3 regions of the Proteus terrae subsp. cibarius genome follow, and region 1 is predicted to be linked to each of the others. Evidence: predicted binding sites of a transcription regulator. Region 1 holds the regulator's gene; each other region holds the start of a gene.

Region 1 (11,118 bases):
GCATTCTTAATGGCGATTTCTGTTTATATCGCTGCAAGTATGGAGTGGATTTCAGGGTTCGGCTTTAGTGCAGGCTTAGTGGATATGTTCTTATCTTCACGTAACCCACTGGCTGTTCATTGGTATATGCTGATTGTTCAAGGTATTGTTTTCTTCTTTATCTATTACGGTATTTTCCGTTTCACTATCACCAAATTCAACTTGAAAACTCCGGGTCGTGAGGATGACGTGGTTGGTGATGAAACTGCTGATGGTTATGATGAAGATATCAAAACAGCGCCAGCAAATAGTAAAGAAGGTATTCAACAAGAAGCTCGTCAATATATTGCGGCTATCGGTGGCTCAGATAACTTAACGGGCATTGATGCTTGTATTACCCGTTTACGCTTAAATGTAAAAGATGCCACAGTTGTTAATGATGCCTATGCAAAACGTTTAGGCGCATCAGGTGTTATTCGCTTAAACAAACAAAGTGTTCAAGTGATTGTGGGTACACGAGCTGAATTAGTCGCTAACGCTATGCGTGATGTATTAACACAAGGCCCAGTTGCCGCTTATGAAGGTACATCTGCTTCAACTGTGTCTACTGAAAAAACACCGGTAAAACAAGCTAATGCTAATGCAAAAGTGTTACTTGAAATGATTGCGCCTTTTGATGGTGAAGTTGTGGCATTGAAAGATGTACCAGATGAAGCGTTCTCTAGTGGTGTTGTTGGGGATGGTATAGCAATCAAACCAACCTCTAATATCGTGATGGCGCCTGCGACAGGTACTGTTGTTAAGATTTTTGATACAAACCATGCATTTTGTATCGAGACTGACAATGGTGTCGAAATCATTGTGCATATGGGAATTGATACCGTTGCATTAGGTGGCAAAGGCTTTAAGCGTTTAGTTGAAGAAGGTGCAGACGTTAAAGTCGGTCAACCTATTTTAGAATTAGATCTTGAATATTTGAACGCTAATGCCAAATCGATGATAAGCCCTGTCATTGTTAGCAATATCGATGATTTTGATAAGATTGCTGAACAAGTTGCCGGTGTTGTCGTTGGAAATAAAACGGTTATCTACAACGTGTTAAAATAAATTCTATCTAGATATTTAATCCTCTATAAAGAGATGGTTAAATAAGACGATAAAACGGGGAGTCTTTCGAACTTCCCGTTTTTTTATCTCTATTTTGATAAATATCTCAGGGGTGTATTTAGCTAAGGTATTTATGAAACCTGCTTATTGGATTATAGTGGGTTAATTATGCGTTTTGCTTTGAGGAAAAAATGACCATGAATGAGGCAGATGCCCGCCCAACGAACTTTATTCGTCAAATTATTGACGAAGATCTGGCTACTGGAAAACATAATAGCGTTCACACGCGTTTCCCACCTGAACCTAATGGCTATCTTCATATCGGCCATGCGAAATCAATTTGCCTGAATTTTGGTATTGCTAAAGATTATCAGGGAAAATGTAATCTACGTTTTGATGATACCAATCCAGTAAAAGAAGATATTGAGTACATCAACTCAATTCAAAAAGATGTTCAGTGGTTAGGTTTCCAATGGGAAGGTAGCATTCATTACTCCTCAGATTATTTTGATCAACTTTATCAATATGCGATTGAGCTGATTAATAAAGGCTTAGCTTACGTTGATGAGTTAAGTGCTGAAGAAATTCGTGAATACCGCGGTACATTAAAGGAGCCAGGTAAAAACAGCCCTTATCGCTCACGTAGCGTAGAAGAGAACTTAGCACTGTTTGAAAAAATGCGTGCTGGTGGCTTTGAAGAAGGTAAAGCGTGTTTACGTGCGAAAATTGATATGGCATCACCATTTATTGTTATGCGTGATCCTGTGCTTTATCGTATTAAATTTGCTGAACACCACCAAACTGGAAATAAATGGTGCATTTATCCAATGTATGATTTTACCCACTGTATCTCTGATGCACTGGAAAATATCACACATTCTTTATGTACTTTAGAATTCCAAGATAACCGCCGTTTATATGATTGGGTTCTGGATAATATCACTATCCCTTGTCATCCTCGTCAATATGAATTCTCACGTCTTAATCTTGAATACACTGTGATGTCAAAACGTAAGCTGAATCAGCTTGTGACAGAAAATATTGTGAATGGTTGGGATGATCCTCGTATGCCAACAATTTCAGGCTTACGTCGCCGTGGTTATACCGCAGAATCTATCCGTGAATTTTGTCTACGTATTGGTGTGACGAAACAAGAAAATAACGTCGAAATGGCAGCCCTGGAATCTTGTATTCGTGATGACTTAAACGAAAATGCACCACGCGCAATGGCAGTTATCGATCCTGTTCGTTTAGTGATTGAAAATATGCCAGAAGGTGAAGAAATTCTTATTGCGCCAAATCACCCGAATAAACCAGAAATGGGAACGCGTGAAGTGCCATTTAGCCGTGAGATCTATATTGATCGCGCTGACTTCAAAGAAGAAGCAAACCGTCAATATAAACGCCTGGTGCTAGGTAAAGAAGTACGTTTACGTAATGCTTATGTTATTAAAGCGGAACGTGTTGAAAAAGACGAAAAAGGCGAAATTACGACCATTTATTGTACCTATGATGCAGAGACTCTAAATAAAGATCCTGCTGATGGACGTAAAGTAAAAGGCGTTATTCACTGGGTAAGTATTCCACATGCTATTCCTGCTGAAATCCGTCTTTATGACCGCCTGTTTAGCGTACCAAACCCAGCGGCAGAAGATGATTTCTTATCAACAATTAACCCTGAATCATTAGTTATTCGTGAAGGTTTTGTTGAACGTAGCTTAAAAGATGCAGCTATCGAGAAAGCGTATCAATTTGAGCGTGAAGGCTACTTCTGTGCTGATAAGCTTTCAACAGCGGATAAACTTGTGTTTAACCGTACTGTGGGCTTACGTGACACTTGGGCGAAGATTTCTCAACAAGGTTAATCTGACGTACTTTAAGTCACATTAGTATCTTAATGAATAAAATGCTCGGTAATTGCTTATCGAGCATTTTTTTATCAGTTTTACAGCTTATTTCTCTTCATTTTTCATCTATTGATATTAAATATTTACTATTCATAATTTAATTAATCTCTTATTTTTTCTTTTTTTAGGTGATAAATTTCTATTTGTTTCGTTTGAAATAGTTTATTCACTATCGCTTTATTCTTTTGTTTTTTCAGATCATCACGCTAAATAAAGCTGTAATAAGAAAAGTGTGATTCACACCTCATATTTTACATCGTTAAAAAAGATTATTTATAAATACTACTTATTATTCCTTTTTATAAAAACGAAATCTTATATCGTTTAAAGATTGGTTTGTAAAATGCAATAAAATCAAAGTATTATATTTATTTTTAATTAATCCTTATAAAAGCAAGAAAATGAAACGATCATTTAGTTATGTGTCCTTTGTCATATTTTGATAAAAATTCTTTTTTTTAGGTTGATAATTCGCGTCGCGAAAAATATGCTGTTTTTAACCTAATTTAGGTTTTTTCCCCATTTGGGGTTTTATATTTGGAAATAGGCATTGTGCTTATTTCTTTTTTAGTCAAAGTCAAAGAGGAAACAATGCTATGGTTATGCAACATGCTAAACCAGGCAGGGTGGCACTTGCCGTTATGGGCGCATTGCTTGTAACTGCACTACCTGCAAAAATGTCTCATGCTGAAGGGTTTATTGATGACTCAACCTTAACAGGCGGTCTTTTTTATTGGCAACGTGACCGTGATAGAAAAGAGTTAACACCAAATAGCCCTGATTACGGCAAATACAAAGCTAACTTACACCATTCTACTTTCAACGCTAATCTAGATTTCTCATCAGGTTACCTCGGTAATTTTATTGGTATTGATTTAGCTGCCTTTGGTGCGGCTGAATTGAATAACAGTGGCCCAGCGGCACCTAACGAAATCGGTTTTAGTGATGCAAAAAGTCGCTGGGATGAAAAATGGACTGGCGATCGCAGCGGCATGAGCGTTTATAAAGCGGCTGCGAAATTCAAATTAGGCAACTTCTGGGCTCAAGGTGGATATATTCAACCTAAAGGCCAAAGCTTATTGCGTCCACATTGGAGCTTCTTACCGGGAACTTACCGTGGAGCTGAAGCGGGTGCTGTCTTTGATTTCGATAAAAGTGGTGAATTGTCTTTCTCCTATATGTGGACCGATGAATACAAAGCACCATGGTATCGGAATATGTACAATTTCCGTAAAGCTGATCTAGAAACGAATATCAGCTATCTTCACTCTTTCGGCGCCAAATATGATTTTAAAAACAGCCTAGTATTAGAAGCTGCATTTGGTCAGGCCGATGGTTATATCGATCAGTATTTTGGTAAAGTTTCTTATGATTTTCCAATTGCTGACAATGCATTAAGAACGTCTTACCAATTCTACGGTGCTAAAGATAAAGTTACCGGTGGAGGTGTTAATGACGTTTATGATGGGCTGGCATGGTTACAAGCACTGACTTTTGGTTATACCTACAATGTATTTGACTTCAAAGTAGAAGGAACATGGGTTAAAGCTGAAGGTAATCAAGGTTATTTCTTACAACGCATGACCCCGGGCTGGGCAACCTCTAATGGTCGTCTTGATGTCTGGTGGGATGGCCGTTCTGACTTTAACGCCAATGGTGAAAAAGCACTTTATGCTGGCGTTATGTATGATCTGAAAAACTGGGATCTGTCAGGCTGGGCGGTAGGTACTTCTTATGTTTACGCATGGGATGCTAAGCCAAGTGGTAAAGCCATTTATGACCAAGGTCAGCGTATCAGAGAAAGTGCATGGAATGCGGATATTATGTATACAGTTCAAGAAGGGCGCGCTAAAGGCACTCTCTTTAAACTTCACTATACCCGTTATGATAACCACTCTGATATTCCAAGTTATGAAGGTGGTTTTGGTAATATTTTCCAAGATGAAAAAGACGTTAAGTTTAACGTGATTATGCCATTCACTATTTTCTAATATCATCATAAGGATAAAGTGTATTAATTGCACTTTATCCTGAATAAAACTAAAAAAGCTAAATACGATTACGATAAGTAAAAATAAGTAGTAGAAAGGTAGGGATGTAGTAATTAAAAAGAGCTTTATAAATAAGCCTTGTTAATAAAGTGAAATTATCAGCAGCAGTAAGAAGTAGAAAAGTAGAAGTAAAAGAGTAAAAGCAGTAAAGAGTCGTTTTAAAATCGCAGTATGTAGTAAAAGTAATGAAGTAAAGTCGTCATGTCATGTCGTCTGAGATAAATGTGAGTGGGTTATGTTTATCTCCTGTGTTTTAGTTATTTCGCAGAAGTTGCGTAAGGTATTTACCCTAAGTAAAGGCAGTCAGAGTGGGTATCGTAGTGGGGGGTAAATACCTTTATTTTTTCATTCCTTTCTTTTTCGTCCTTTTCATCCTTGTAGGTTTTTTTATTCTATGGCAAATTTCTTGCCATTCATTTTATCTTACCTCACCTTATTTATTATTCTGCATTGCATGCTGTTTAATAATGCAAATTTTCAGGAAGAAGCATGTTAAAGCGATTGGACGATTTTTTATTAGAACCACCATTGAAGCCCTTTAAAGGTATAAAACGATTTATTGTTGAATTTCTTTTTTTTGGTGTCAAAGAGGCGCGTTCTTGTTTATTTGCCGGTTTTTTCTTTTTTATTTTATTTGCTACACCAAGTAAAGGTGTCTTTGGTATACCCCGTTATGATGTGCTTCTTATTCTTGCTATCGCTTTTCAATTATGGATGGTGTGGGGAAAGTTAGAGACATGGGATGAATTAAAAGCGATCTGTTTTTTCCATATTGTTGGTTTTGTGATGGAATTATTTAAAACATCAGCAGCGATTGGTTCATGGAAATACCCTGATTTTGCTTACACGAAATTGTGGGAAGTTCCTTTATTTACTGGATTTATGTATTCCGCGGTAGGAAGCTATTTAATTCAAGCATGGCGTTTTTTAAAAGTGCGAATTGAACATTATCCGCCTTATTGGCTGGCAACATTAGTTGCTCTTGCAATTTATATCAATTTCTTTTCTCACCATTTTATTGGTGATTATCGTTGGTACTTAACCGCCTTTATTTTAGGTCTTTATGCTCGTAGTGTGGTTTATTTTACACCTTATGATACAGAGCGAAAAATGCCCTTATTACTTGCTTTTGTTCTGATAGGTTTCTTTATTTGGCTTGCTGAGAATTTCGGAACATTTTTTGGTGTTTGGCAATATCCTAACCAAATTGGTGCTTGGTCTGCTGTACATGCAGGCAAATGGGGCTCTTGGTCACTATTAGTTATTGTTACATTTACTATTGTGGTTCATTTAAAACATATTAAACACAGTATCAGTGTGACTAAGTAGAGTTATCCTCGGATTTTAGGCAATAAAAAAGGAACTGTAGACAGTTCCTTTTTTTTACTGAGAGATTATCCAGAATGAATTATTTCTCATCATGTGCGTGGCTATCTTCTTTACAATTGCCTTCAGCGCAGTGGCCATATAAATAAAGGCTATGATTGGAAAGCTTGATACCATGACGTTCAGCGATGTTTCTTTGGCGTAATTCAATAGCATCGTCTGTAAACTCGATAACTTTGCCACAATCAAGACAAATTAAATGGTCATGATGGTGTTGCTGAGTTAATTCAAATACTGATTTACCACCTTCAAAATTATGTCGGGTAACAATACCAGCATCATCAAATTGGTTTAAGACGCGATACACTGTTGCCAGACCAATCTCTTCACCGATATCGATGAGTTTTTTGTAGAGATCTTCAGCACTGACATGATGGCACTCAGGATCCTGGAGCACTTCCAAGATCTTTAAGCGAGGAAGTGTAACTTTTAACCCAGCATTTTTTAACGCTTTATTATTGTCGGTCATGCGGATTTAATCCTGTTGCTAATGGTGAATTTAATTTTTGTGCTCACAAATAGGTTTTATTCGTTAATACTCGGGTGAATAAATAACCTCATTGATTATAGGCATGATATTTAAAAATAAACACCCCACCTATCACACTATCTTAGCACACCATTGAATAATTATCATTCTCAATATTGAGTATTTCTTTTATCCCAGAATTTCGTCTAGGCTCATTTCTTCTTTGATTTGAGCAACCCAAGCATCAACACGCTCTTCGGTTAATTCTGGTTGACGATCTTCATCAATCGCAAGACCGATAAAGTGATTATCATCTGCGAGCCCTTTAGAGGCTTCGAAATGATAACCTTCTGTTGGCCAATGACCTACGATAACAGCACCACGAGGCTCAATAATATCGCGGATAGTACCCATTGCATCACAGAAATATTCTGCGTAATCTTCTTGGTCACCACAACCAAAGAGTGCAACAAGCTTACCATTGAAATCAATATCTTCTAGTGTTGGGAAAAAATCATCCCAATCACATTGTGCTTCACCATAATACCAAGTAGGAATACCTAGTAACAGAATATCGAACGCTTCGATGTCTTCTTGACTGGATTTTGCAATATCATGAACTTCAGCATTATCAGCGCCCAGTCTTTCTTGAAGCATTTTGGCAATATTTTCAGTGTTGCCAGTATCACTGCCGAAGAATATTCCTATGATTGCCATAAAGTGAGATAACCTCTTTTATTCTAAATTCGTTATATTTCAAATTGTAGCGTTATTGACTACGTATATTTTCACAAGTCACATACTGCTTGTATGTTTCTAATGACTCATTCACTTGCCACCTAGCTACACTTCAAAATATTTAGAGTATATTTGTCTGTGTTTGAACAATTACTAGTGAAAGATAAGCATTGTGTTTTCATAATAGAAAACTAAAAATGTATTTTGACGAAAATAGCAGGCTAATTCTGTCGAATTTGTGTGGTTTATCTGCTAGCTATTCTTGTTTTGATGCATTTTTAAGGCGTGATTTTGCGCCAATTGCTCTAGTAATATTTCTTCAATAAGCTCACTACGACTGACGTTTCTTTCTGTCGCCAACTCATTGAGAGCATTTACAGCATCTTCATTTAATTTTAACTCAACTCGACGTAAACCATTAACTCTGTCACGTCTTAATTGATTGCGTTTATTAATTCTAAGCTGTTCATCCCGAGAAAGCGGGTTTGTTTTAGGTCGCCCAGGTCTGCGTTCATTTGCGAACAAATCCAGTGTGGTGCGATCAGTTTGTTCTTTTGCCATAAATTTTGCTGTGAAAGGGCGTATACCAATGACTAATTGCGAAACGCCCAATAATACCCCACATAGTGATGTCTCGCCACTGCTTCCTGACTTTAACCTATTGTGATTTGGTCTTTTTATCAACAGACACTGTTTTTAAGTACAATAATTATACATTCTACTAAATTATCATTTTTTCAGTGGCATTATTTTAAGTCGTTAAGTTTCTTAACTAAGCTTTCTCTAAAAAACGACGAATTGCCTTAATAACGGTATCTGGTTTTTCTGAATGAACCCAATGCCCAGTGTTTGCAACAACAAAAGCGGTCGCGAGAGGAAATTGGCGAGCTATATTTTCACGATATTCATCTAAGATATAAGGTGATAAACCGCCTCGAATAAATAATACAGGATGATGCCAAGCAGGCACTTCTTGCCAGCCAATAATGTCTGAATAGGCATTTTTTATTGCAGGTAAATTAAATAACCACTCACCATTTTTGAATGATTTTAGTAAAAATTGGATCACACCTTCTTCTTCAATAAAAGGACGCATGATTTCCACCGCATCTTGACGGCGTGTAACTTGAGCTTTTGTTACGGCTTCAAGTGCAGCAAAAATTTTATCATGGCGACGAACGTTATAAGCAATAGGTGACATATCAATCACAACAATATTGGCGATTCGCTCTGGGGCTAATGCTGTCATCGCCATCGCAATTTTGCCTCCCATTGAGTGACCAATAATAATGGCTTTTGAGACATTTAAACTATCAAGTAATGTGAGCACATCTTGCGCCATATCTTGATAATTCATACTTTCACAGTGAGGAGAATGCCCATGATTACGCACATCGATTTGTATCACGGTATTATCTTGGCGAAGTGCGCGACCTAAAACGCCTAAATTATTCAGATCACCAAAAAGGCCGTGGATCAAGACGATAGGTAAATTGGATGCAGGTGTCGTTTCAGGTTGGTGTAATTGATAATTTAATAATGTATTGAGTTTCATATTAATGACCAAAATAATTGCGATTTTCTTATATGATGACATGCACAAGGTGCTAAGCCAACTTATCGTAATAATATGAAAGAGTGATGAAGTTCAGAAATAATTGATAAGGGAAATTTATAAAAAACCATAAAAACACCATTATCTAGATATATATTCCAAATTTGTTTAAAAAGTTGAAATCTTGACATTGCTCAAAAATAAATAATTAGAATTTTATATTATTTGGGGGCTGGGTGGTGTGATATAGCGGAATTTAAAGCTGACTTTGTGCGAATAAGTTCAAAGAATAGAAGATGATACCGAGATAAACAATAGGATAAATACCGAGCTTAGCCTTTAAAACGGTAGGATCTTGAATAAATCCTCTTTAAGTTATTGAAATTTTACCTATTTTGTTTTTAAAGATTATATCTTATAATCCTAATTACTTTTTTTTGAAAACAGTACTGGGTAGCAATGAAAAAGATAGAAATTGATGACGAACTTTACCGCTATATTGCTAGCGAAACTAGACATATCGGTGAAAGCGCTTCAGATATTTTAAGGCGTCTACTGAAGCTCGATGCCAAACAGCCCGCACAACCAGTCGTTGTCACTGAGTCAGTACAAACTCCTGTGATTAAACAGGAAGCTGAACCTAAATCGATTACACCAGCAAAAAATCCGATCCGTGAAATGCGAGAACTGCTGTTATCTGACAGTTATGCAGAAAAAACAAAATCAGTTGATCGCTTTTTACAGATCCTTTCTACGTTATATAGCCTAGATAGCGCTACTTTTACTCAATCTGCTGAAACAGTACATGGACGAACACGTATCTATTTTGCTGGTGATGAACAAACACTACTCGATAGTGGACGTCATACAAAACCGCGCCATATTTCAGGCACGCCGTTTTGGGTTATCACTAACTCGAACACAGAGCGTAAAAGAACGATGGTACAAAGCATCATGCAGGATATGCAATTTCCTGCAAATGAGATTGATAAGGTGTGTGGAACTATCTAACCACTATTGTTAATTGATGCATTGCAAAGGCTTTTGTTTAAAGCGTGATTGTGATGTCAAATAGGAGAAGATTTGTGGCAATTCATCCAAGAGCAGGGCAGCATACTCGTCAAAGTGATCTGATTAATGTGGCGCAATTAACGTCTCAATATTATTCACTTAAACCACAAGCTAGCAATAACGCTCATCGTGTGAAATTTGGTACATCTGGTCATCGCGGAAGTGCAAATCGCCATAGCTTCAATGAAGCACATATTTTGGCGATTGCACAAGCTATTGCTGAAGTACGTGCTAAAAATGGAGTAACAGGGCCATGTTACGTGGGTAAAGATACCCATGGACTGTCAGAGCCTGCATTTATTTCTGTTTTAGAAGTGCTTGCTGCCAATAAAGTTAAAGTGATTATTCAAGAAAATAATGGCTATACACCAACACCTGCGGTCTCTTTTTCTATTTTGACATATAACGAAGCACATCAAGATATTGCTGATGGTATCGTGATCACTCCATCTCATAATCCACCTGAAGATGGTGGTATTAAATATAATCCATCAAATGGTGGACCTGCTGATACAGATTTAACTTCAGTTATTGAGAAACGTGCCAATGAACTACTTGAGAATAATTTAGCGGGCATCAAACATCTTTCTTATGATGAAGCATTAGCAAGTGGTTATATTCAAGCTCAAGACTTAATTATGCCTTATGTCAAAGCGTTAGGTGACGTTGTTGATATGGAAGCAATTAAGAAAGCAGGTTTAAAATTGGGTGTTGATCCATTAGGTGGCTCTGGTATCGAATACTGGAAATGCATCGGTGAGTATTATGGCCTTGATCTTGAATTAGTTAATGATCAAGTTGATCAGACCTTCCGTTTTATGACCTTGGATCATGATGGCGTTATTCGTATGGACT
Region 2 (11,118 bases), 110 kb from region 1:
ACAAAAACCTTCACTATCAATAGAAACGATATCACCGGTGTCGTACCAACCTTCTTCGTCAATACCTTCAGCATTGGTTGCTACAGGGACTTCCAATTTTTCAGGTGATTCTACACGTAAGTATCCCATCATTACGTTAGGGCCACGTAGTTGTAGCCTACCGCCTTCAGTAATACCATTCATAGGAATTAAGCGCCCTTCCATACCAGGTAATAAACGCCCCACTGTATGAGCTTTGGCACTCATAGGTACGTTGATTGAAACAACAGGTGCGCATTCTGTTACGCCATAACCTTCTAAAATACGAATACCGAATTTCTCTTGCCATAAAACACGGGTTGATTCAGAGAGCTTTTCAGCCCCAGCAACCACATATCTGACTCTGGCAAAATCATAAGGATGAGCAAATTTTCCGTAGTTTCCTAAAAAGGTTGATGTGCCGAATAATACCGTACAGTTTTGGTCATAGACCAATTCAGGCACGACTCGATAGTGTAGCGGACTTGGATAAAGAAAAACGCGTGCACCCAAGCAAATTGGAGTCAGCAAGCAAGCAGTTAAACCAAATGCATGGAATAACGGCAATGCTGACATAAATTTGTCTTTCGGTGAAAAGTCAGCAATTGCACGAATTTGATCAACGTTAGCCAATAAACTTGAATGACTGTGAACAACACCTTTAGGTGTTCCCTCTGAGCCTGATGTAAATAAAATAACGGCAGCATCATTTGCGTCTTGCGGTAACATCGCTTTTTTAGGCGTAATGAGATGTTTAAAGATCCAGCGTTTATCTTCACTGGTAACCGTGTCTTTTAGATCCTCAAGATAAATCCAATTTGCTTCAGGGGTTTGCTCAGGAATATGTAACAAATTCCCTTTTTCTAAAAATTGGCGTGATGTAAAGATAGTTTTGATTGATGCGGCTTTCATCGCATTTTGTACACCTAAACTACCCGCCGTGTAGTTAAGCATTGCCACAACACGTTGACGCATTGTTGCACCTAATAGTGCAGCCGCTGTGACGGTTGTATTTGGAAGCAGTAAACCGATACGCTCTTTGGGCTCTGTGTAACGCTCAATCAATCGGCTGATCCCTAGCGTTTTTTTCAATAACCCTTGATAAGAATCTTCTTTTAGGCTGATATCAGAAATTAGTGGACTGAATCGACCATATTGAGACATTGCCTGTAAAAACGCTTCATACAGCGTGATATTAGGTCGTGTTTGCATGATGGCTTCCATCATGATGTCACGCATGGCTTCACCTGCTAATCGGCGACGTTCAGAAGATTTTTCAGCTTTTGGCATCGGTAAATCAACAGCAGGGAGTACCTTGATGGTAATTCTAGGAAAGAATTGAGACTTTACTCGTAAGCTTTTACGTACTCGTGAAAAATAGCTGAATTCAGCACCTTCAATTCTGACAGGAACAACTTTAGCGCCTGATTTTGCGGCAATAAAAGCAGCACCCTCATAAATTTTCATCAAACCATTTGTTACTGTGATCCTTCCTTCAGGGAAAATCACAACAGGACGACCTTTATCCACTTCTTTAACTAACTGACGAACAGCCATTGGGTTGGCGGGATCTAAAGGTACGATATCAGCATAACGACCTAACCATCTTGTCGTTTTTGCAGAAGCAACAGAGGTATAAACAGCAAACACAGGATTAATAGGCAGGAATAAACGTAATAATATACCGTCAATAAAAGAAGTATGATTGGGTGTAATTATACATTTTTCATATTGTGAAAACTGATTAACAAGTCCTTCAATTCTTACTCTAAATAAGAATTTAAATAGTGTTTTAAAAAACGCTATCAACATCATATCCATATCTCATTTTGCTATAATTAGCCTTACTATAAATAGGATGTGATGAAAATAAAATAGATGTTCCCTGTTTTACCCTTTATATCAGACGACTTCTTAATTATTTCGTGAGTTTTGCGAGAATTACCTCAATAATCTCATTAATAGGTAATCCAGCATCGACAATAATATCAGCACATTGCAAATATAAAGGTTCACGTTTAGCCAAAACGTCATTCATTTCTGAAACTAACGTTTTACCCGTTAAACTTGGTCTTTGTGCTTCATTCGGATCTTGAGATAAACGCTCAACTAAAGTTTCAAGAGATGCCTGTAAATAAATAATAACACCTAAAGATTTCATATAAGCACGATTTTGATCTGCCAAAATCATACCGCCACCTGTTGAGATAACTTGATTAGGTTGGCTAACTTGGATGAGCGCTTCTGATTCAGTTTGTCGAAAAAACTCCCAACCTTTATCTTGAACCATAGAAGATATAGTTTGTTGATATTTTTGAGTTATCCAATCATCCGTATCAATGAATCTATAATTTAACGAGAGGGAAAGTGCTTTACCTACTGTTGTTTTTCCTGCACCTCTAGGTCCGATAAGGTAAATTGTACTATCCATAAAATGCACTATCTCCATAGTGTGTTCCCTTTTAAGGGTGTAATTAAAAATTTACATACTGTAAAGTATAAAATATCATACCTGATGTAACAAAAAAATAAAGCCACACTTTAGAAAAAGTATGGCTTATTTATTCATATTAACAATTAGCTACGAATTGTATTATCGCCGTAACCAATCCATTTGTAGGTTGTTAGGGCATCTAATCCCATCGGGCCTCTAGCATGTAATTTCTGTGTACTAACAGCAACTTCGGCACCTAAACCGAATTGCCCGCCATCAGTAAAACGCGTACTTGCATTAACATACACAGCGGCCGAATCAACTTGACGAACAAAGCGATCAGCATTAGCGATAGATTGCGTTAAAATAGCATCAGAGTGTGCAGTTCCATAACGGCGAATATGGCTAATTGCCTCAGTTAAACTACTCACCACTTCCACGTTTAAATCAAGTGATAACCATTCATCGCAATAATCCGCATCTTTCACATCAACAACAGTAGCTCCGCCTTTTTTCAGCCCTGCCAATGCTTTTTCACTTGAATGCAAAGTCACTTTTTGAGCTGCCATAGCATCACTTAACTGCGGTAAAAATAACGCTGCGATATTCTCATGTACTAAAAGCGTTTCTAAAGAGTTACACGCACTTGGACGTTGTACTTTTGCATTTACGATAACCGTTAATGCTTTTTCTAAATCTGCGCTTTCATCCACAAAAGTATGGCAAACACCGATGCCACCAGTAATAACTGGAATGGTTGATTGCTCACGGCAAAGTTTATGCAATCCTGCCCCACCTCGTGGAATAAGCATATCAATATACTCATCCATTTTTAGCATTTTAGCGACTAACTCACGATCAGGCTTATCAATTGCCTGAATAGCGCCAGCTGGAATACCACATTTTTCTAATGCTTGTTGAATTACCCCAACAACCGCTTGGTTAGTATGATGGGTTTCTTTTCCACCACGAAGAATAGCCGCGTTACCTGTTTTCAAACATAAAGAAGCGACATCAATGGTGACATTAGGGCGGGCTTCATAAATAACACCCACAACACCCAACGGTACACGGCGACGCTCTAAACGTAAACCGCTATCTAGCATACGACCATCGATAACTTGCCCCACTGGATCTTCTAAGCGACACACTTGTCGTACATCATCAGCAATTGCTTTTAAACGTGCAGAATTAAGCAATAAACGATCAAGCATAGCGGTATTGATATTGGCTTCACGAGCCGCTTGCATATCTTTTTCATTTGCTGCAAGAATTGAAGCTTCTTGTTGTTCTAATAAATCAGCCATAACTAATAATGCCTGATTTTTTTGCTCCGTTGATAGTTGAGCTAAATGCCAAGATGCCTCTCTTGCAGATTTACCCATTTGTTCTAACATCAGAAGGCTCCTTAGCTAACAATCATATCATCACGATGCACAGCAACACTGCCATACTCGTAGCCTAAAATTTGACTAATTTCTTGTGAATGGTGTCCTGCTATTAAACGCAATGCATCACTATTATAGTGTGCAACACCATGAGCGAGATCTTTACCTTGTAAACTTTGAATGCGGATAACACATCCACGAGAGAAATCGCCTTTAATTTCTTTGATACCTTTTGGTAAAAGGGAACTACCTTTTTCTTTAATTGCGTTTTCAGCCCCTTCATCAACCACTATCACACCAGCAATTGGCGCACCAAAGATCCACCGCTTACGCGCTTCTAATGGGCTTTGTAAGCCATGAAATAATGTTCCAACAGGCTCATCATTAATGACTTTGGCAATAACTTCCGGTTGTACGCCTGCGGCGATAACAACATCAATACCTGCTCGCCCTGCAACAGTTGCGGCTTGCAATTTTGTTGCCATGCCGCCCGTACCTAACCCTGATACGCTATCACCCGCCATTTGACGTAACTCATCATTGATATCAAAAACTTCAGGGATCAGTTTAGCATCTGGATTACTACGGGGATCAGCCGTGTAAAGCCCTTCAATATCCGTTAGTAATAACAGTTTATCAGCACCACCTAAAATAGCGGCTAATGCTGACAAATTATCGTTATCGCCCACTTTAATTTCCGCGGTGGCAACAGCATCATTTTCATTGATAACGGGAATAATATGGTTATCTAACAGCGCATGTAATGTATCACGCGCATTCAGGAAACGTTCTCTATCTTCAATATCGGCACGCGTTAATAGCATTTGACCAATATGAATACCATAGATAGCAAATAACTGTTTCCATACTTGAATTAAGGCACTTTGCCCCACAGCGGCAAGCAACTGTTTTGACGCAATAGTTGCGGGCAAATCAGGATAATTTAAATATTCACGTCCTGCTGCAATTGCACCAGAAGTGACAATAATAATCCGGTGCCCTTTTTCGTGTTGTTTAGCACATTGGCGAACCAGCTCAACAATATGAGACTGATCCAGACGTCGTGAACCACCAGTAAGTACACTTGTCCCTAATTTAACAACCAGCGTTTGGCTGCTACTCATAACATTTACCATTCTTGTTGATTATTTAAAAAGATAATACACAGTTTTATCAGGAGAGAAGCGTTATGCCAACTGACATAACGCAAAATCTATGAAAAGTTGCCCTAACACAAAATTAGGGCTGAATGGGAAGAGGAAATTTGTTCATTTTTTCATCTGGGATGAGTGTCATTTCTAATTCACTCACCGCGAGTTGAAGAAATTCATGAAAACGAATAAGTGTTTCATTGATTGACTCAACAACATCATTCTTACTTATGTTCTGATGGAGCCAATCACCATTTTTATCGAATAGCCCAATTTGATAATGATAAATAAGCTGTTCATTATTACGTTCTAATTCCATCCACCAGCCCCAAAACTCTCGTTTTTCCGGCGCGACTTTTTTATTTACACACACAGCTAAACAGTCAAAAAAGAACTGGCTCTCTTGGCATTGTTGCTCTCGGATATATGGGCCGATTTGAGCAAAACGCTTTAATAACTTACCTCGGGTAGGGTTCAAAGATGAAGTCATAAATTCAGTCTCCTTAGAAACTCTACTGTTATATAATCTAATATAATTAGCAAGTTATTGTTCAAAATTAATTATATTAATTTATCATAGATCCAATCTGCGCTTTTTTGTAACGCAAGCTCTAAACCTTCATAAAGCGGTTTATCGTTAATAGCAAGAATGTCACCATCCATCGAGGAGCGTGCAATTAATTGCGAATCCTCTTTAGGGCTCATTTCATCACCTTTCCAATAAACCCCCATCATAGGAACAGGCATGCGTCGTCCAATCAAACCTTGGTTTTTCAGGGAATAACTGCTCAACGATAATCGAAGATTATTCTCGTCAATATTCCATAACCCTAAGCGGCTTGCTAATACATCAAGATACATCACAGGAATTTTTTTCTGTAATTCAGCTTGGGTAAAGAAAGTGTGGATCAACGGACCTAAAGCAACAACACCTTTAATTAATTTGGGGTAGATATAAGCTAAACGCACAGCAATATTACCGCCAAAGCGAAAGCCCATCACACCAATACGAGTATGATCAATCCAAGGTACTTCAGAAAGTTGCTTTAGAACTTCACCTTGTAAATGGCATGTATCTTCCGTTAGTTTTTGCTTTACTGAATAACCAATTGCGGGCATATCCAGTGTTAACATTGCAATACCTTTAGGGGAAAGATAATCACGGAAGAATCTAACATAATCGCTCTGTAAGCCGTCTAATCCACCGCAAAATAACACAGTAGGATAAGGGCCTCTGCAATCTTTTGGTAAATGCAGAAAACCTGTTGTCGTCCCTTTTCCTTCTAATTTAAATGTCAATTTTTTGACTTCAAAAGAAGAAAATTTCGTCGCATTCTCAAAGGCTTTCATCGACAAAATAACGGCTTGCTCCGCTAAAAAATCACCATTAATAAAGGGATATGCGGCAATACTATAAAGATGTGCGGCTTGTAACCAACAATCTGCAGCTGCATCACCGGACTCTTCACGTAATGCTTTTTGTTGCCAGATCATCGCTTGGTGCGACCACTCAAATGACCAACCACCTTTACGATACCCGACAACGGTATCAATAAATTTATCATCACTACGAGGGGCATCCTGTACCGCAATTCGGCTTAACACCTCTTCTATCTCAATAGGAGAAATTCCACGCCAGATCCAAAGTAAACGTTGAATAGTTCGATACCAATTTTGCTGGCTCGTACCATTAAGCACGGTATAAGTATTAATATTCGATTTTGGATGGGTGTACTGAATTAGCGTTGAGGTTTCAGCGTGTTTTGCTCTTGGCTTAAATAAAGTTTCAGAAAGATTCGTATTGTTTGCCATATCACTCTTCAAATCAGTGGATATCGTATAAAAGGGGCTAAAAAGTCTGGCTTTATCATAGCATGAAATCGACTGGAACAATGTGTATCACAACAAGCAACCGCACGAAGACACCATTAAGAGGAAGAGAAAAAGCTTAAAAACAAAAATCCCCGCCTAAGCGAGGATCTCAATCAAAACAGCAAAACGAATGCTATCAACTTATTTTTGATCGCAAACTGGTGGAATAAAGGCAACACCCATATCCCAAGGCTGTTCAATCCATGTATTTTGCGGAATATCAACCACAAAATCATCCACTAAAGGACGCCCTTCTGGTTTTGCAAAGATAGTGACGAAATGGGCTTTTGGATACATTTCACGAATAACTTTAGCAGTACCACCAGTATCAACTAAATCGTCAACAACGATAAAGCCTTCACCATCACCTTCTGCTTTTTTTAAGATTTTGAGGTCACGCTGATGGTCGTGGTCATAGCTAGAAATGCAGACTGTATCCACATGACGGATACCTAATTCACGAGCAAGTAATGCAGCAGGGACTAATCCCCCACGGCTGACAGCAATAATGCCTGTCCACTGTTCGACTGGTAATAAACGTTGCGCCAATTGACGGGCATGTATTTGCAACATATCCCACGTTACAACATATTTTTCGCTCATAATATTGTGATCCTAGCTACTTGAATTTCGAGAGAAGCTTTTTTGCGGAAAAAAAGGTTGCGCGAGATTATAGTGATTTGAGCGCCTAAAAACCAGAGAAAACGTGAAAACAGGTGAGATTAACCTCATTTTTTTCTGTAATGTCTTTTTGTGATTAAAAAACGAACTATATAAAAAATGAATACAAAATAGAGATCTAATTTCTTAGATAGAGATGTGAATACAATGACGCATTCATCAGAAGAAAGTGATATTCTCAACTATATTGGCGTATAACGCTCAGAATAATAAAGCTAGCCCTTAAAAGCGGTAGGCTATCAATAACACAGATGCTGTTAGAGGAGATCCATCGTGTCTGAACTATCTACTCTATCCCCACAACCACTATGGGATATTTTTGCAAAAATTTGTTCGATTCCACATCCATCACATCATGAAGAAGCCTTAGCTTCCCATATTCTTTCTTGGGCAAGTGAAAAAGGTCTTTTTGCACAGCGCGATGCAGTTGGCAATATTTTAATTCGTAAACCAGCAACTAAAGGCATGGAAGATCGTAAAGCCGTTGTTTTACAAGCACACTTAGATATGGTGCCACAAAAAAACAACGACACCGTTCACGACTTCACTAAAGATCCGATTCAACCTTATATTGACGGTGAGTGGATCAAAGCTAAAGGCACTACATTAGGTGCTGATAATGGTGTAGGCATGGCATCTGCATTAGCTGTTTTAGCTGACGATACTGTTAAACACGGCCCATTAGAAGTTCTGTTAACCATGACTGAAGAAACAGGCATGGACGGAGCATTTGGTTTACAACCAGGTTGGTTACAAGCTGATATTCTTATCAACACAGACTCTGAAGAAGAAGGTGAAATCTACATGGGTTGTGCGGGTGGTATTGATGTTAAAACCACAGTAAGCCTTTCTTACGATGCAATTCCAGCAGGCCACGTTGTTAAACAACTGGTTCTGAAAGGATTAAATGGTGGTCACTCAGGTGGCGATATCCATTTAGGTTTAGGTAACGCAAATAAATTATTAGCGCGTTTCTTAGCAGGTCATGCAGAAGAATTATCACTGAAATTAATTGATTTTCATGGTGGTACACTGCGTAATGCTATTCCTCGTGAAGCAAACATTGTTTTTGCAATTCCAGCGGATAAAGCAAGCCAACTAGACGCAGTAAAAGCGAAATTTGAAGCTCTGTTAAAAACAGAATTAGCTATTGCAGAAAAAAATCTAAAAGTTGAATTAATTGATACAACAACAGATAAAAAAGTTTTCACAGCAGATTGCCAAGAACGCTTAATTAACCTACTTAATGCTATGCCAAATGGCGTTATTCGTATGAGTGACGACGTTGAAGGTGTTGTTGAAACTTCATTAAACGTAGGTGTTGTTAGCATTGTTGACGATAAAGTAGAAATCTTATGCTTAATTCGTTCTCTGATTGATAGCGGTAAAACCTATGTTGTTAGTATGCTGACAGCATTAGCAAAACTGGCTAAAGCGGATATCGAAACCAAAGGCGGTTACCCAGGTTGGAAACCAGATGCAGACTCTCCTGTTATGCATTTAGTTCGTGACACTTACCAACAACTGTTTGATAAAGTGCCAAACATCATGGTTATCCACGCAGGTCTTGAGTGTGGTCTGTTCAAAAAACCTTACCCAGATATGGATATGGTTTCTATTGGGCCAACAATCCGTGGTGCTCACTCACCAGACGAACGTGTTCACGTTAAAAGCGTCGGTCAATACTGGCAATTATTAACTGCGATTTTAAAAGCGATCCCTGCTAAATAATTTCGCTTTAATATTAATAATGGAACCCGCTTAATTGGCGGGTTTTTTGTGCCTAAAACTATCACCAAGAAATAAATTATCCCCTCAAATTACACGCTATTTCCCTTAAAGATCATAATTTATTCCTTATATAGCCAATTACATAATCACTTATTCCATTATCGAATAAAAAATAAATCTTAATGAATTAAATATATAGAATGCTAATCATTATCATTAGCATTAATATTTTCGGAGTGATATTTTCATGGCTTCCATATTTAAAGTTAAAAAATAAAAAACTAAAGGGTTCTATTGTGTCTAATAAAAATTACGTTGCTAGCGTCTTTCTCGCCTTACCTCTAAGTTTACTCTCTGTTCAAATTCATGCAGCCATCAATCAAAACATACCTGAAAAGATAATTGTTACGGCATCTCCATCGCAAGATCCTCAAGCGCCTGTTTCCGGTTTTGTGGCAACAAAAACGTTATCAACAAATAAAACACCGAGTGAAATTGAAAAAACACCACAATCCATTAGTGTGATCACGCGTGATCAAATGGATGCTCAAGATGTCAGTTCAGTTTCTCAAGCATTACGTTATACGCCCGGAGTTTTCACAGAATATCGTGGAAGTTCTAATCGTAATGATGAGGTTTTTATTCGTGGATACAGTTATGCCCCCCGTTTTCTTGACGGCCTAAGTTATGGAATGGGCGCTTCATCATCAACGGGTGCAATTGATCCCTGGTTATTAGAGCGCGTTGAAGTGGTCAGAGGGCCTGCATCCGTTCTTTATGGCCAAGTCAATCCGGGTGGCCTTGTGGCAATGACAAGCAAAAGACCAACTGCATCCCCTATTCGCCATATTCAAGTACGAGCAGGCAATGATAAATTAGCAGAAACCGCTTTTGATTTTTCAGGTGCATTAAGTGATGACAATCGAGTGCTTTATCGCCTAAACGGTGTTGCAAAAACACAACACACCCAAATAAAAAACTATAAAGAAGAACGTTTTGCACTTGCTCCAGCTATTACTTTCTTACCTAATGAACAAACTCGCTTAACGCTACTAAGCTTTATTCAGCAAGAGCCTGAAGCTGGATATCGTAATTTTTTACCTGCTTATGGTACGGTTAAAAGCACTCCGGCAGGTACTATTCCCTTTGATTTTGATGTTAACAATCCCGATTACCATAAATCATGGCGTCAACAATATGGTATAGGCTATGAATTTGAACACGAATTTAGTGATTCACTAAAAATTGTACAAAATGCTCGATATAGCCATATTAATCAGAAATATAAATATCTTGTATTTGGCTCTTTAAGAAAAGATAACCCTTATGTTCTTGAACGCCGAGCACAACAAGAGCAACGTGAAACAGATACTTTAGGAATAGATACTCGTTTACAAGCCGACTTTACCACTGCAAAACTTAATCATACTGTGATTGCTGGTATTGATTATCAATGGAGCAAAGATCAAGATAATTTGCTTCGAGCAATAGGGCCAGAATACGATCTTGACTGGCGTAATCCTAACTATCATTATCCTATCGATATGAGTTTACAAAAACCTGCGACCGATCAGCTACAAAAACGTGATCAAATTGGGTTATATCTACAAGATCAGATCCAATGGAAAAATTGGATCTTACTTGCAGGATTACGCCAAGATTGGGCTCAAGTTCGTACTCATGATTTCTTAGCGAAAAGCTATGATCAGCAAGATGATCATAAACTAACGGGTCGTGCTGGGCTTTTATATGCTTTTGATAATGGTATTTCACCATATATAAGCTATAGCACTTCGTTCGAACCTAATTTACAAACTCGCCGAGCACCAGGAAGTGCCCCTTT
Region 3 (11,118 bases), 510 kb from region 1:
TTTAGTGTTAATGCATTATAGCATTAGCAAAGTATCCTTCTGAGGTAAAAACGAAATTTTGGTGTTATTTCATTATTTTCTATTTAAAAAAATTATTATGGAGAATTATATGGAAATATTTAAATAGAGTAATGGATAGAATGTCTATGAAATAAGGAGAAGGAGGGAGCTTGTTATTAGTAAAGAAAAGAATAAGAGAAAATAAAAGGGGCCATTGCCCCTTTATTATTACAGAACACCTTCAAACGGGTTCCAGCTTTGATCATTTTTGGTTTCTTTCAAGTAATACGCATAGTTGGCTGTTATAGCCCATAAAACGTTAACTGCGATACCTACAGCATTGATAACACCGTTATTTACAGGTAAAAAGCCAATAATAGTAAAAATAGCAATGTTAATAGCAAATAATGTTAATGCCTTGCGCCATAACCCTAAAATAAGAAAGTAAATAAAACCAAAGAAAAATGCCCAAATATTCATTCCGATAAGAATACGCTTACCAAAAGGAAGTGCTTTATAAGCGGCTTTATATTCTGATGTTTTAGGTGAGCCATATTGATCAAAAAATGAAAAACGCTCTTGCCATTTTTCGGAAATTTCTTTATTCATTTTAATTCCTTTTACCCGGTTGATTAAATTTAGTCTTAATGGAAAAGTATCTTTACATAATTTAACATTATGAACAATATAAATTTATTAAGAGATGATTAATATAGAGAATTATATAAAAAGAATTAAAGCAAATGTATTTTTAATCAATTTTTAATAATTATCTTATTGCTTCAGAATATATTTTTAATTGCTACTCTTAAAAATAAGAGTAATAAAATAAAATATTATTTTGAATGGATTTTATGGTGAAAAGAATAAGAAATCTGGCTTATGACGAATACCAGATTTCTTATAAAAGCAGGGAGTAGGTGATTAACGCACGACTAATACAGATGATTCTGCGTAACTGACCACGGAAGATGCGGTAGAACCTAGAAGATAAGTTTTCATTCCAGGATTACGAGAACCAATGACAATCAGCTCTGCTTGAATTTTTTTTGCGGTTTCTAAAATTTTATCGCGAGGATTACCTATTGACACATAAAATTGAGTTGTACTATTGGGAATATCAATATGCGATAAATTTTCTTTTAGCGTGGATAATGCAATTTCAATACGTTGTTTGTCACTAGCTAGTCTATCTTGGCCTGCGAATGCAAATCCGACAAAAGACTCATAACTTGGAATGACTGATAAAAAATGAATATTCAATTTGTCAGCGACAGACAATGCTTTTAGATGAGACACAACCTTGTCCAATAAACCAAGCTCTGTAAAATCAACGGGTACTAACACTGTTTTTGTCATAGTGGCTCCTAATTAACCTTTTATTATGATTAGGGCTTTAATATTAATTTTTTGTGCATACAAATATGAGTTACCTACTAATCTTATCAGTCAAAATGAAAAACTGCACAAAAATTGAAATTATTTTTATTTTTTGAGAGTTATGTGTTTTTTTATATGAAAAAAAGTGAAAAAAACTGCGGTCTGAACCAATAAATATGTAGCAATATCAAATAGAAATTATAGCAAAAGGGAAGTGATAAAAAGCAATAGAACGGATACTTTATTTTTCTAATAATAATTATTATAGATATCACTTTGCATATATTTTCTGATATATGGTAAAGCTTGTTTTTGGATCTTCTTTAATGGATGAAATATAATTTTTATTTAGCTTTAATACAGGAACTTCGGAGCCTAAAGAAAAAATTAATAAATATGAAAGTTAAGGCTAAAATTTAAGAGTGAATATTATGTCATTGTATTTCAATGCGTTACATTGTTTTAATGATAATAATTAAATATGGGTTCACTCTTAATGATAATAAGTACTATTTAACATTAAAATAGAGAAAAGGTATATTACAAATGAGATTGGTTTTTATTTTTATTACAGTTAATAGATTGAAAAAATAAACAAAAACTATATTTAAATAGCTATATTTTTATTTTTAAGTGTGCATAATATCCATAATGTTAATTTTTATCGCAAGGGACGTAAAATATGTTACATCAAGATATGATCAATAAATTGAATGAACAGCTAAATTTAGAGTTTTATTCAGCAAATCTTTATTTGCAAATGAGTGCTTGGTGCGATGACAAAGGATTTGATGGTGCAGCTAAATTTTTAAAAGCTCATTCTCGTGAAGAAATGGAACATATGCACCGTTTATTTGATTACTTAAGTGATACAGGTGCAATGCCTTTACTTGGTGCTATCGAAGCTCCACCAGCTGAGTTCTCATCATTATCTGAATTGTTCGATAAAACTTACGAACATGAAAAACATATTACATCTGAGATTAATAAATTAGCTCATGTTGCAATGACGACTCAGGATTATTCAACATTTAATTTCTTACAATGGTATGTTGCAGAACAGCATGAAGAAGAGAAATTATTCAAATCAATCCTAGATAAATTAGCAATGGTTGGTGACAGTGGTAAGGCTTTATTCTTGTTAGATAAAGATCTGAACACTTTATCAACATCTGCACATGTTTAATTATTAATAAAGCTTTAGATAGCTTAAGTTAATAAATGAATTATTACGCTCTGCTGTGAATGAATAGCAGGGCGTTTTTTTATTCTTCTGCATTAGCTCTATTCTTATTCCTATTTTTTATCTTTCCCTTACTTTCGTTTGCGTATTTTTATCCTAAAAATTCTTTTTGATTATTATTTATACAGGGTGTTTATTTTACTTTTAGTTGTATTCGGTTATGTATTGAACTGTTTAGACTGTCAATATGGGTATTATATTTTTTCGAAGTGTAAAAATGGGTGATATTTGAAACAGAAACTGGTCTAAATAACATATATTTTGAGTGCTAGTTCACAACCTTTTATTTCTAATATCAAGAAGCGAAGATCTTGACGTAAATTTGCTATAAAATATTTTCATAAATAAAAAAATCACCTGTAATTTATGAGGTTATTATGTCATTAAATACACTTAAGACATCTTGGGGTAAATTATCGGCTATTGCTGTTTTATTCCTTGGTATGTCATACCAACAAGCATTAGCACACGCACACTTAAAATCACAGTTACCTGCTGAAGGTGCTGCTATTGAACAAGCACAAGCACCTAAAGTTATTACGCTAGACTTCTCTGAGGGTATTGAATTAGCCTTTAGCAAAATCAAAGTCACTAATAGCGATGGTAAAGAAATTACCGTAGGAAAATTGAGTTTAGACCCTGTTAATAATACTAAATTATTATTGCCTTTAGAAAGTGATTTAGCAGAAGGTAACTATTTAGTTAATTGGAACGTTGTTTCTGTTGATGGGCACAAGACAAAAGGTTCTTATCAATTTAGTGTAAAATAATGACACCTGAAGACGTTTATATTTTATGCCGTTTTTTCCATTTAGTGGCAGTCATGTTTATGTTCGGACTGAGCTTCTCTGCTGCCATTCTTGCAAAAGATAAGTTCATTCCTCTTATTCAAGTTCGCTTGCGTCCTGCATTAGCCATTAGTTCTGTCACGGTCTTTATTACGACTTATCTATGGATGGCTGTACAATCCGGTATTATGGGCGATGGATGGGAAGATGCTTGGTCATTTGAAATATGGAAAGCGGTATTAGGTACTTCATTTGGTCAAGTTTGGCAATGGCAATTAGTTTTGGCAACTATTGCATTAGCTGTTTTATTTATACACCAACGTTATGTTCGTAACTTCTCTATTTTAATTGTTGCTTCGATTATGTTGATCTTACATGCATCTATAGGTCATGGTGCAATGTTTACAGGTTCAGAAGCGATATTTTATAAGCTGAATCAAAGTGTTCATCTTCTTAGTGCCGCGTATTGGTTTGGTGGTTTATGGCCATTTGTTGCTTGTTTACAGTTTTTGCGGAATAAAGATGAGCTTGCAGATGGGATGATCAAACCGATTATTGGTACAATGAAGCGATTTTCACTTTTGGGTCATATTGCCGTTTTATTGGTTACAATTACTGGTATTATCAGTGCCGTAATGTTAATTCCAGGATGGCCGGCAGTACAATTATCATCTGAATATCAAAGTATGTTATGGCTTAAAATTAGTTTAGTGGTGTTAATGCTTGGTCTAGCCGTAATCAATCGTTATGTCTTAGTTCCTCATATCCGTAAGAAAAATAATTTTCAATGGTTACTAGTGAATAGTTGGCTTGAACTGTTACTTGGAACAATGGTTATTTTTACTGTCGCCATCTTTGCGATTAACTCACCTGTATAGATTGTTATATAATCGAAAAAACCTAATTTCTTAAGTGAGATATCCACATGAAACGTTTTTTATTAGTGGGAATGTTAATGCTGTTTTCTTTTCAAGCATTCTCGGCAGCACCTATTTCAACGGTCAGTAAGCTTCAATTTGGTGACGACTGGCCATTTACACGAGAAGAGGTGATGCTTAATTGTCGTTCTGATGGTGCTTGGTTTGTGATTAACCCAGCAACACTGATGCAATATCCACTTAATGAAATTGCAATGGAACAAATGGAAAGTGGAAAAGTAAAAGCACAATTAATTGATGTTATTTTACTGCCGGATCCGAATACACCTGAAAAGAAAAAATCAGTAGAAGTGATACAAAATGCGATTAAGTCGCTCTGCGAGAATAATTAATCAAGTGATTAATAATATGGCTAAGAATTTTTTATTTTATCGCGATGATTTAAATGACAAAAATTAAGAGTGATAATTTTTTCGAATAGAAAATAGTGTGCTGGTAGGTTGTTTACTGGATCTTTACATATTGTTAGCTAATATTTAACAGTAGGTTGTGAGATAGAAAAGTCTGAGTTAGTCCTCGATTTTTGTTTATGCAGTAATCAGCAATTACTTTTTAGCGCACGGCTCGCAATGAGCCATTTCCCTAAGCCAGATAAATGATTTATCTGGCTTTTTTTATTTCGCTTTAGCATCTTGTTACGCTACTTTTAAGATCCAGTGGTGGCTATCTTTATCATAAGCATGGCGATAAAGCAGAATATTTTTATCTTTTAATTGGGCTGGAATACTTGTGTTTTCATCCCATCCATCTAATTGCATACAAAACTCTTTATCATAATCGCATGGAATATGAATATAAGTTAATTGGTTATCGGAAGAGTGTTTCAAAGTAATATCTTCAATTTCATAGCAAGCAATTTTCAACGTTGTTTTTTTCATAATAAAGCTCCGGTTTAAGCGATGTCGTGTTGTGTTCCGTTGTGTTTTATTGGTGGCATTTATTTTAAAGAATGCTTTTGACCAAACAAAATTAAGCATAGTATAAATGGAACCTATTTCCAAAATGTTTTTTCGAAATAAAAAAAGCGGATCATTTTTTGTGATCCGCTTTAAATAAATTATCTGAAATAGGGCAGAATTATCTAATTTTTAAGGTTTAGGTATTGCCGTTCCCCATTCATTCCAATCTTTTGGTTCTTTATCATTTAAAATGAAATTCTGTTCCTGTTTTGCTTTCACTTGTAATGGTGTGGAAGGTGGTGTTGCAAAAGTGATCCCTCCACGTATAAATTGCTTGAATGTACCACTACGAATAACACCACCAGTTAAACCAAACGAGAAGTTATATCCTGATGAAAGCCAAAACTCTGTATTATTTCGAACAAGGTATTGGTATTTTTTACTAATACGGATGTGAATTAATACTCTGTCAGACATGTTTCCTAGTTCAAGACCTGTCACGGCGCCGACCTCAAGACCGCGATAGTAAATTGGCGTACCAATTTGTACTGAACCTGCCTCTGTGGCATTTAATACAAGATTTAATCCATCGAGATAGCGTGAGTCTGTAATGTTGGATGTTTGCAATTCAAATTGACGATATACGCCACCATTACCAGGCTCTGCTTTAATATAAGGTTGAATAAGTGAATCTAAGTTATCTAATCCTGATGCTGTTAATTCAGGAGTAACAACAGCAAAACGACTGCCAGATCTCGCAAAGGTTTTGACATAATCAGGGTAGAGAACTGCTGATACAGTTACCGCTTTTCTATCTGGCGAAAGGATTAATGATTCGACCTGACCAATATCAATTCCTAAATAACGAATAGGCATCCCTTCAGAGAGTTTACTTGCATCGTACGTTTTTAACGTAATTTGTGCACCGATAGCTCGTGCACTAGTTTCTGATGGGTAGAGTTTGTAACGTGAAACGTTATTATTGATATTTTCGAAGTTATCAAAACTGATCGCGCCTTTTAATGCACGATTTAATGGTGTTGCTTCAACAGTTAACCCGGAGCCATTAACGGATACTTTAGCAGCCCCTTCAGTCCAGAAGACACTCTTTTCCGTGAGTAGATGGCGATATTGTTTAGAAATATAAACATCAATATCAAATTCATCCATTAAAGGCCGAACATCGGTAATTTCACCGACTTGGAATTGATGATAAAGAACCACTGAACCTTTTTGGATCCCGGGAAGGCTTGATGCTTTTAAAGTGAGTGTCACGGGTAATTCATTACCATTAACACTGGCTTTCGCAAAGAAGTCATTACGATAAAGGCGATACTGTTCTTTAGGTGCCCCTTTAGTACCTTGAATGAGGTGAATACCTCCTTCAAGCCATTCTTGAGGTGTTGCACCTTGAACTTCAATACCATTTAAACCCATATTGACGTTGATTCGGCTATTGGCAACAAATTTACTATTTTCATAAATATAATGCTTATATTCAGGGGCAATAATTGCATCAAAAATAACTCCATCATCGCTCATATTACGCTGAATGATTTGCCCAATAGAAATTCCTCTGAAAAGAATAGGTTGCCCTGCATCGACTCCCCAGCTTTCTTCACTGGTTAGAGAAATAATTAATCCATCTTCACCATATATTGCTTTGCCTGCATCTACAGAGGTAGCTGATTGTAAAACGAATTGCTGGTTTTCTTGTGCTGGAGGGCTGTTTTCCGGTGAATCAAAAGCAATTGCGCCATTGATTAAAGCAGAAACACTTTCCATTTTTACAGACACACCGCTTTTTAAATTGAAATTACCTTGAAAGCCAGAGACGTTCCAGAAATGGCTATCTTGGCGTATTAAGTGGGCATATTGTTTATCGATACTAAGTTCAATAAAAATACCCTGATTATCAGGGCGAATTGCATAGCTATACACTTTACCAACAGGAACTTGGCGATAATAAACTTGAGAGTCAACATTGAGCGATCCCAGTTTATCTGCTGTCAAAGTGATTAATTGCTGGTTTTTATCGATATTAGCTTGAGGGCGAACTTCTTGAGCAATAAATTTAAATTGTTTTTCACCGTCACCCGGTAACATACTGATATAATTACCACCAACTAAAGCATCTAGTCCAGATACACCAGAAAGGCTGGCTTTAGGTGTAACTAACCAAAACTGAGTGTTTTTGCGCAATGCGGTCGCGAGATCTTTGCGGATATCAGCCGTAACAATAACTCGACGTAAGTCATCGCTTAAAGTGACATCTTTAACAAGACCCACATCAACACCTTGATAGCGAATAGGTGTTCTGCCAGAGACAATTCCTGATGCTGATTGAAAATCAATCGTGATTTGTACGCCCTTATCTTGCCAATGTTGGAAAAGCAACCAACTAGCAATAAAAATGGCGATAACAGGGAGTAGCCAAAATGTCGAAATTTTACGCTTGCGGCGTATTTGGGCTTGTGAGTCCTGAACGTCGTTTTCTTCTTGTTGCATAAGTATCCCATAGTAAACGACTATCCAACCATTCAACGGCAAGGATAGTAAGAATAACCGCAGTAGCAAAATAAAAAGCCGCTGGCCCCATTGTGAAAGTCATCAGCTGATCTCGATTAATCAATGACATCATCAGTCCAATCACAAAGAGATCAAGCATTGACCATCGTCCTATCCAAGAGACAAAACGGTATAGTTTCATTCGTAGTAGAGGGTCAATACGAGAATTAAAATGAATGCTTAATAATAAGCCCAACATAATAATAATTTTGAAAAAAGGCACAAAAACACTGGCAATAAAAACAATAATCGCAATTGGTGTATTGCCTGAATTCACTAAGGAAAGTACACCTGAAAAAATAGTGTCTTCACTACGTTGACCATTTAAATAGAAGATAGAGATAGGCAAGAAATTTGCAGGTATTAGTAAAATTATTGCTGAAATTAATGCTGCCCATGTTTTTTGTAAACTCATTGGCTGTCTTGGGGTATAACAAGATTTGCAGCGTGGGCAGTGCGTTGATGGTGTTTTTTTAAAATGATAGTGACAAGCATGGCAAGTTGCAGGGCTTTTTTCTATCTCTTTTTGTGGGTAAAAGCGTTGCCAAAGTTGGTCCATATTAATGTTAATTAGCATTAATAAGCTGAGTATCATTAAAGAAACAAAAGCAATTAAGCCATTGCCAATATAGACAGTTGCATAATCGCCTAATTTTATTGTTGCAACACCAAGTCCAATTAAATAAACATCTAACATTACCCACTCTTTCAGTTTCCCTAACATCAATAAGATCGGGCGAAGATTAAGGCGCAAGCGAGATCCTAAATGGAGATATAAAATAGCGATGGGGAGGCTAAGCGGTGCAGCAATAGCACAAAAGGCTACCATCGTTGCCGTAAGAGGAGAACCTTGCTCTGACATCATGCGAATACCGTCAAGTACATTCGCCGTTATCATTGTGCCTAATAGATGGATTTTAATCAGTGGCTGAGTAAATGCTATTGATGCCAAAATAAGCATTGTAATAGAGAGAATAAGTAGACGAGTTAATGACCAATATCGATAAGATGCAAGTTTTGCTTGGCAACGAGGGCAATAAGCATCCTCTCCACGTTTTAATGTGAGAGGGAGTGTCACGAGGTGATCACACTCCTGACAGCGTATTGATTTCTTTTCCTTTGTTACGATATTGTTCACTATATTGCTCGTTAATTCGCCTAAGTTGGTTTTCTTAAGAGTTATCGTTTGATTAAGTTAAAAAAAAGCACCTATACTCAATGGTTCACAAGTTATCATTTTTATTATATTTATGCCTTTCATTTTACAATACTAAGTGTCTGATTTTTTTTGTGGGTGTTAAGGGAATATGATCGTTTTTTTACCCAATTCTTGAAAATGGAGTATTCAACCTCAAGATAAAATAGGCTAAATTACGAGTATGTTATCTATTTTAGTTACGCAAATAGGGTTAAATGATGCCAAAATCGCTTTTTTATCAGGAACTCACTGATAATTTGTCAGCCTTGTTGTCTGGTGAAAATGATCTTATCGCATCACTTGCTAATGCCAGCGCTCTTCTTTACGAGAAGTTAGATACGATAAATTGGGTTGGGTTTTATCTTAATGATGGTGATTCATTAGTCCTTGGCCCATTTCAAGGCAAAATTGCTTGTGTCAGAATAGGTTTTGGGAAAGGAGTTTGTGGAACTGCATACTCTGAAAACAAAATTTTAAGAGTAAGTGACGTTCACCAATTTAGTGGTCATATTGCTTGTGACAGTGCAAGTCAGTCTGAAATTGTTCTACCTTTAGAAGTAAATGGACAAATTATCGGCGTTCTCGATATTGATAGTCCTATTTTTGATCGTTTTGATAAAAAAGATGAAAATGGGCTTAAAGCGTTGTGTGACGTGCTCTGCGAGCATTTGAAAACTTGTCATACAGCAAAATATTGTGAATTTTGTGTAAGTTAACAGGCGTTTGCCATAGAAATTGTTGGCAACACTATTATAATGTCGCTTGTTCATGCCTGCGCTGGTTGGCAAAACCGTTGTAATCAGGAAATTTCATGGAAAATCAACCTAAGTTGAATAGTAGTAAAGAAATCATCGCTTTTTTAGCTGAACGTTTCCCTAAGTGTTTTATCGCTGAGGGCGAAGCTCGCCCTTTGAAAGTTGGCATTTTTCAAGATCTTGTTGAAGATCTAAAAGATGAAACTCAACTGAGTAAAACACAGTTACGTTCGGCATTACGCTTGTATACCTCAAGTTGGCGCTACCTTTATGGAGTTAAAGAAGGGGCAAAACGTGTCGATTTGAATGGTAATGACTGCGGCGAACTGGAAGCTGAGCATATCGAACATGCTCGTACACAATTAGCAGAAGCTAAGGCGCGTGTTCAAGCTCAGAGAGCAGAACAACGTGCTAAGAAGCGCGAAGCTGAAGGTGATAAGGAGACCAGCAAACGTCCGGCAGCGAAAAAGCCAAATAATACACGTCGTCAGCCACCTAAAGAGGGTGAAAAGCGACAGCCTCGTCCTCAAAAAGCGACTCAAACACCTCGTAAAACATCACCACGCCAAAATACCGAAAAGTTAATTCCAGTGAAAGACACCTCAGTTCTTACTGTTGGTCAATCGCTGAAAGTTAACGTTGGTAGCAGCGTGATGGACGCGACGGTGCTAGAGATAGCGAAAGAGGGTGTACGTGTACAGTTGCCTAACGGTTTGGCAATGAATGTACGCACGGAACATTTAAAGTTCTGATACGGAGGCCAACCAGAGCATGAACAAACTTTTAAATGTGGCTTTTGCAATCGGATTAACGTTAACAGGTACTTCTGTTGTGATGGCTGAGAAACCAGCCACTCCAGCAATGGTAACTATTGATCAGTTACCCGAATTAAAGCAAGAGCCACAACATTCTACTGTGAGCGAGCGAGTAACTTCTCGTTTTGAACGCTCTCATTACCGTCAGTTCTCGCTAGACGCGAGCTTTTCTGAAAAGATTTTTAATCGCTATCTTAATTTATTAGATTATAGCCACAATGTGTTGCTAGCATCAGATATTGCCCAATTTGATAAAGAAAAAACCAAAGTAGGTGAATATCTGAAGAAAGGTGAGCTTCAGCCCCTTTATGATCTCTTTAATTTAGCGCAAAAAAGACGTTTTGAACGTTTTCAATATGCTTTAAACCGCCTAGATAAACCCATGGATTTGACTGGTCAAGATAAGTTTGAGTTAGATAGAACAAAAGCACCATGGCCACAAACTCAAGCTGAGCTAGATAAACTTTGGGATGAAAAAGTAAAATATGATTGGCTAACGCTGAAACTATCTGAAAAAACAGATAGCGAGGTTAA

What was found. Region 1 encodes Fur, which represses iron uptake genes when iron is present. Its sites were predicted from a motif close to ATAATAATGAGAACNACTATCAA; they were not measured.
Region 2: a site for Fur is predicted at 9,476-9,498, ahead of GTH25_RS04320 (TonB-dependent siderophore receptor). Genes of this name have one in related genera too.
Region 3: a site for Fur is predicted at 1,927-1,949, ahead of ftnA (non-heme ferritin). Genes of this name have one in related genera too.

Annotation. Positions count from the first base shown of each region.
Region 1 is NZ_CP047349.1:1,060,532-1,071,649, forward strand. Features, by position in the region: gene nagE (N-acetylglucosamine-specific PTS transporter subunit IIBC) at 1-1,086, shown strand, start outside; gene glnS (glutamine--tRNA ligase) at 1,284-2,951, shown strand; gene chiP (chitoporin ChiP) at 3,590-4,984, shown strand; gene GTH25_RS04895 (DUF817 domain-containing protein) at 5,534-6,373, shown strand; gene fur (ferric iron uptake transcriptional regulator) at 6,453-6,899, opposite strand; gene fldA (flavodoxin FldA) at 7,089-7,616, opposite strand; gene ybfE (LexA regulated protein) at 7,890-8,198, opposite strand; gene ybfF (esterase) at 8,410-9,192, opposite strand; gene seqA (replication initiation negative regulator SeqA) at 9,652-10,203, shown strand; gene pgm (phosphoglucomutase (alpha-D-glucose-1,6-bisphosphate-dependent)) at 10,278-11,118, shown strand, end outside.
Region 2 is NZ_CP047349.1:945,777-956,894, reverse strand. Features, by position in the region: gene aas (bifunctional acyl-ACP--phospholipid O-acyltransferase/long-chain-fatty-acid--ACP ligase) at 1-1,833, opposite strand, end outside; gene aroL (shikimate kinase AroL) at 1,937-2,449, opposite strand; gene GTH25_RS04350 (glutamate-5-semialdehyde dehydrogenase) at 2,596-3,849, opposite strand; gene proB (glutamate 5-kinase) at 3,861-4,964, opposite strand; gene crl (sigma factor-binding protein Crl) at 5,080-5,481, opposite strand; gene frsA (esterase FrsA) at 5,553-6,803, opposite strand; gene gpt (xanthine phosphoribosyltransferase) at 7,005-7,466, opposite strand; gene pepD (beta-Ala-His dipeptidase) at 7,818-9,275, shown strand; gene GTH25_RS04320 (TonB-dependent siderophore receptor) at 9,572-11,118, shown strand, end outside.
Region 3 is NZ_CP047349.1:1,568,173-1,579,290, forward strand. Features, by position in the region: gene GTH25_RS07335 (DUF2628 domain-containing protein) at 229-609, opposite strand; gene GTH25_RS07340 (universal stress protein) at 925-1,359, opposite strand; gene ftnA (non-heme ferritin) at 2,063-2,566, shown strand; gene copC (copper homeostasis periplasmic binding protein CopC) at 3,001-3,393, shown strand; gene copD (copper homeostasis membrane protein CopD) at 3,393-4,289, shown strand; gene GTH25_RS07360 (YebY family protein) at 4,337-4,681, shown strand; gene GTH25_RS07365 (DUF1480 family protein) at 4,985-5,227, opposite strand; gene GTH25_RS07370 (PqiB family protein) at 5,438-7,756, opposite strand; gene yebS (membrane integrity lipid transport subunit YebS) at 7,698-8,954, opposite strand; gene GTH25_RS07380 (GAF domain-containing protein) at 9,233-9,730, shown strand; gene proQ (RNA chaperone ProQ) at 9,826-10,521, shown strand; gene prc (carboxy terminal-processing peptidase) at 10,541-11,118, shown strand, end outside.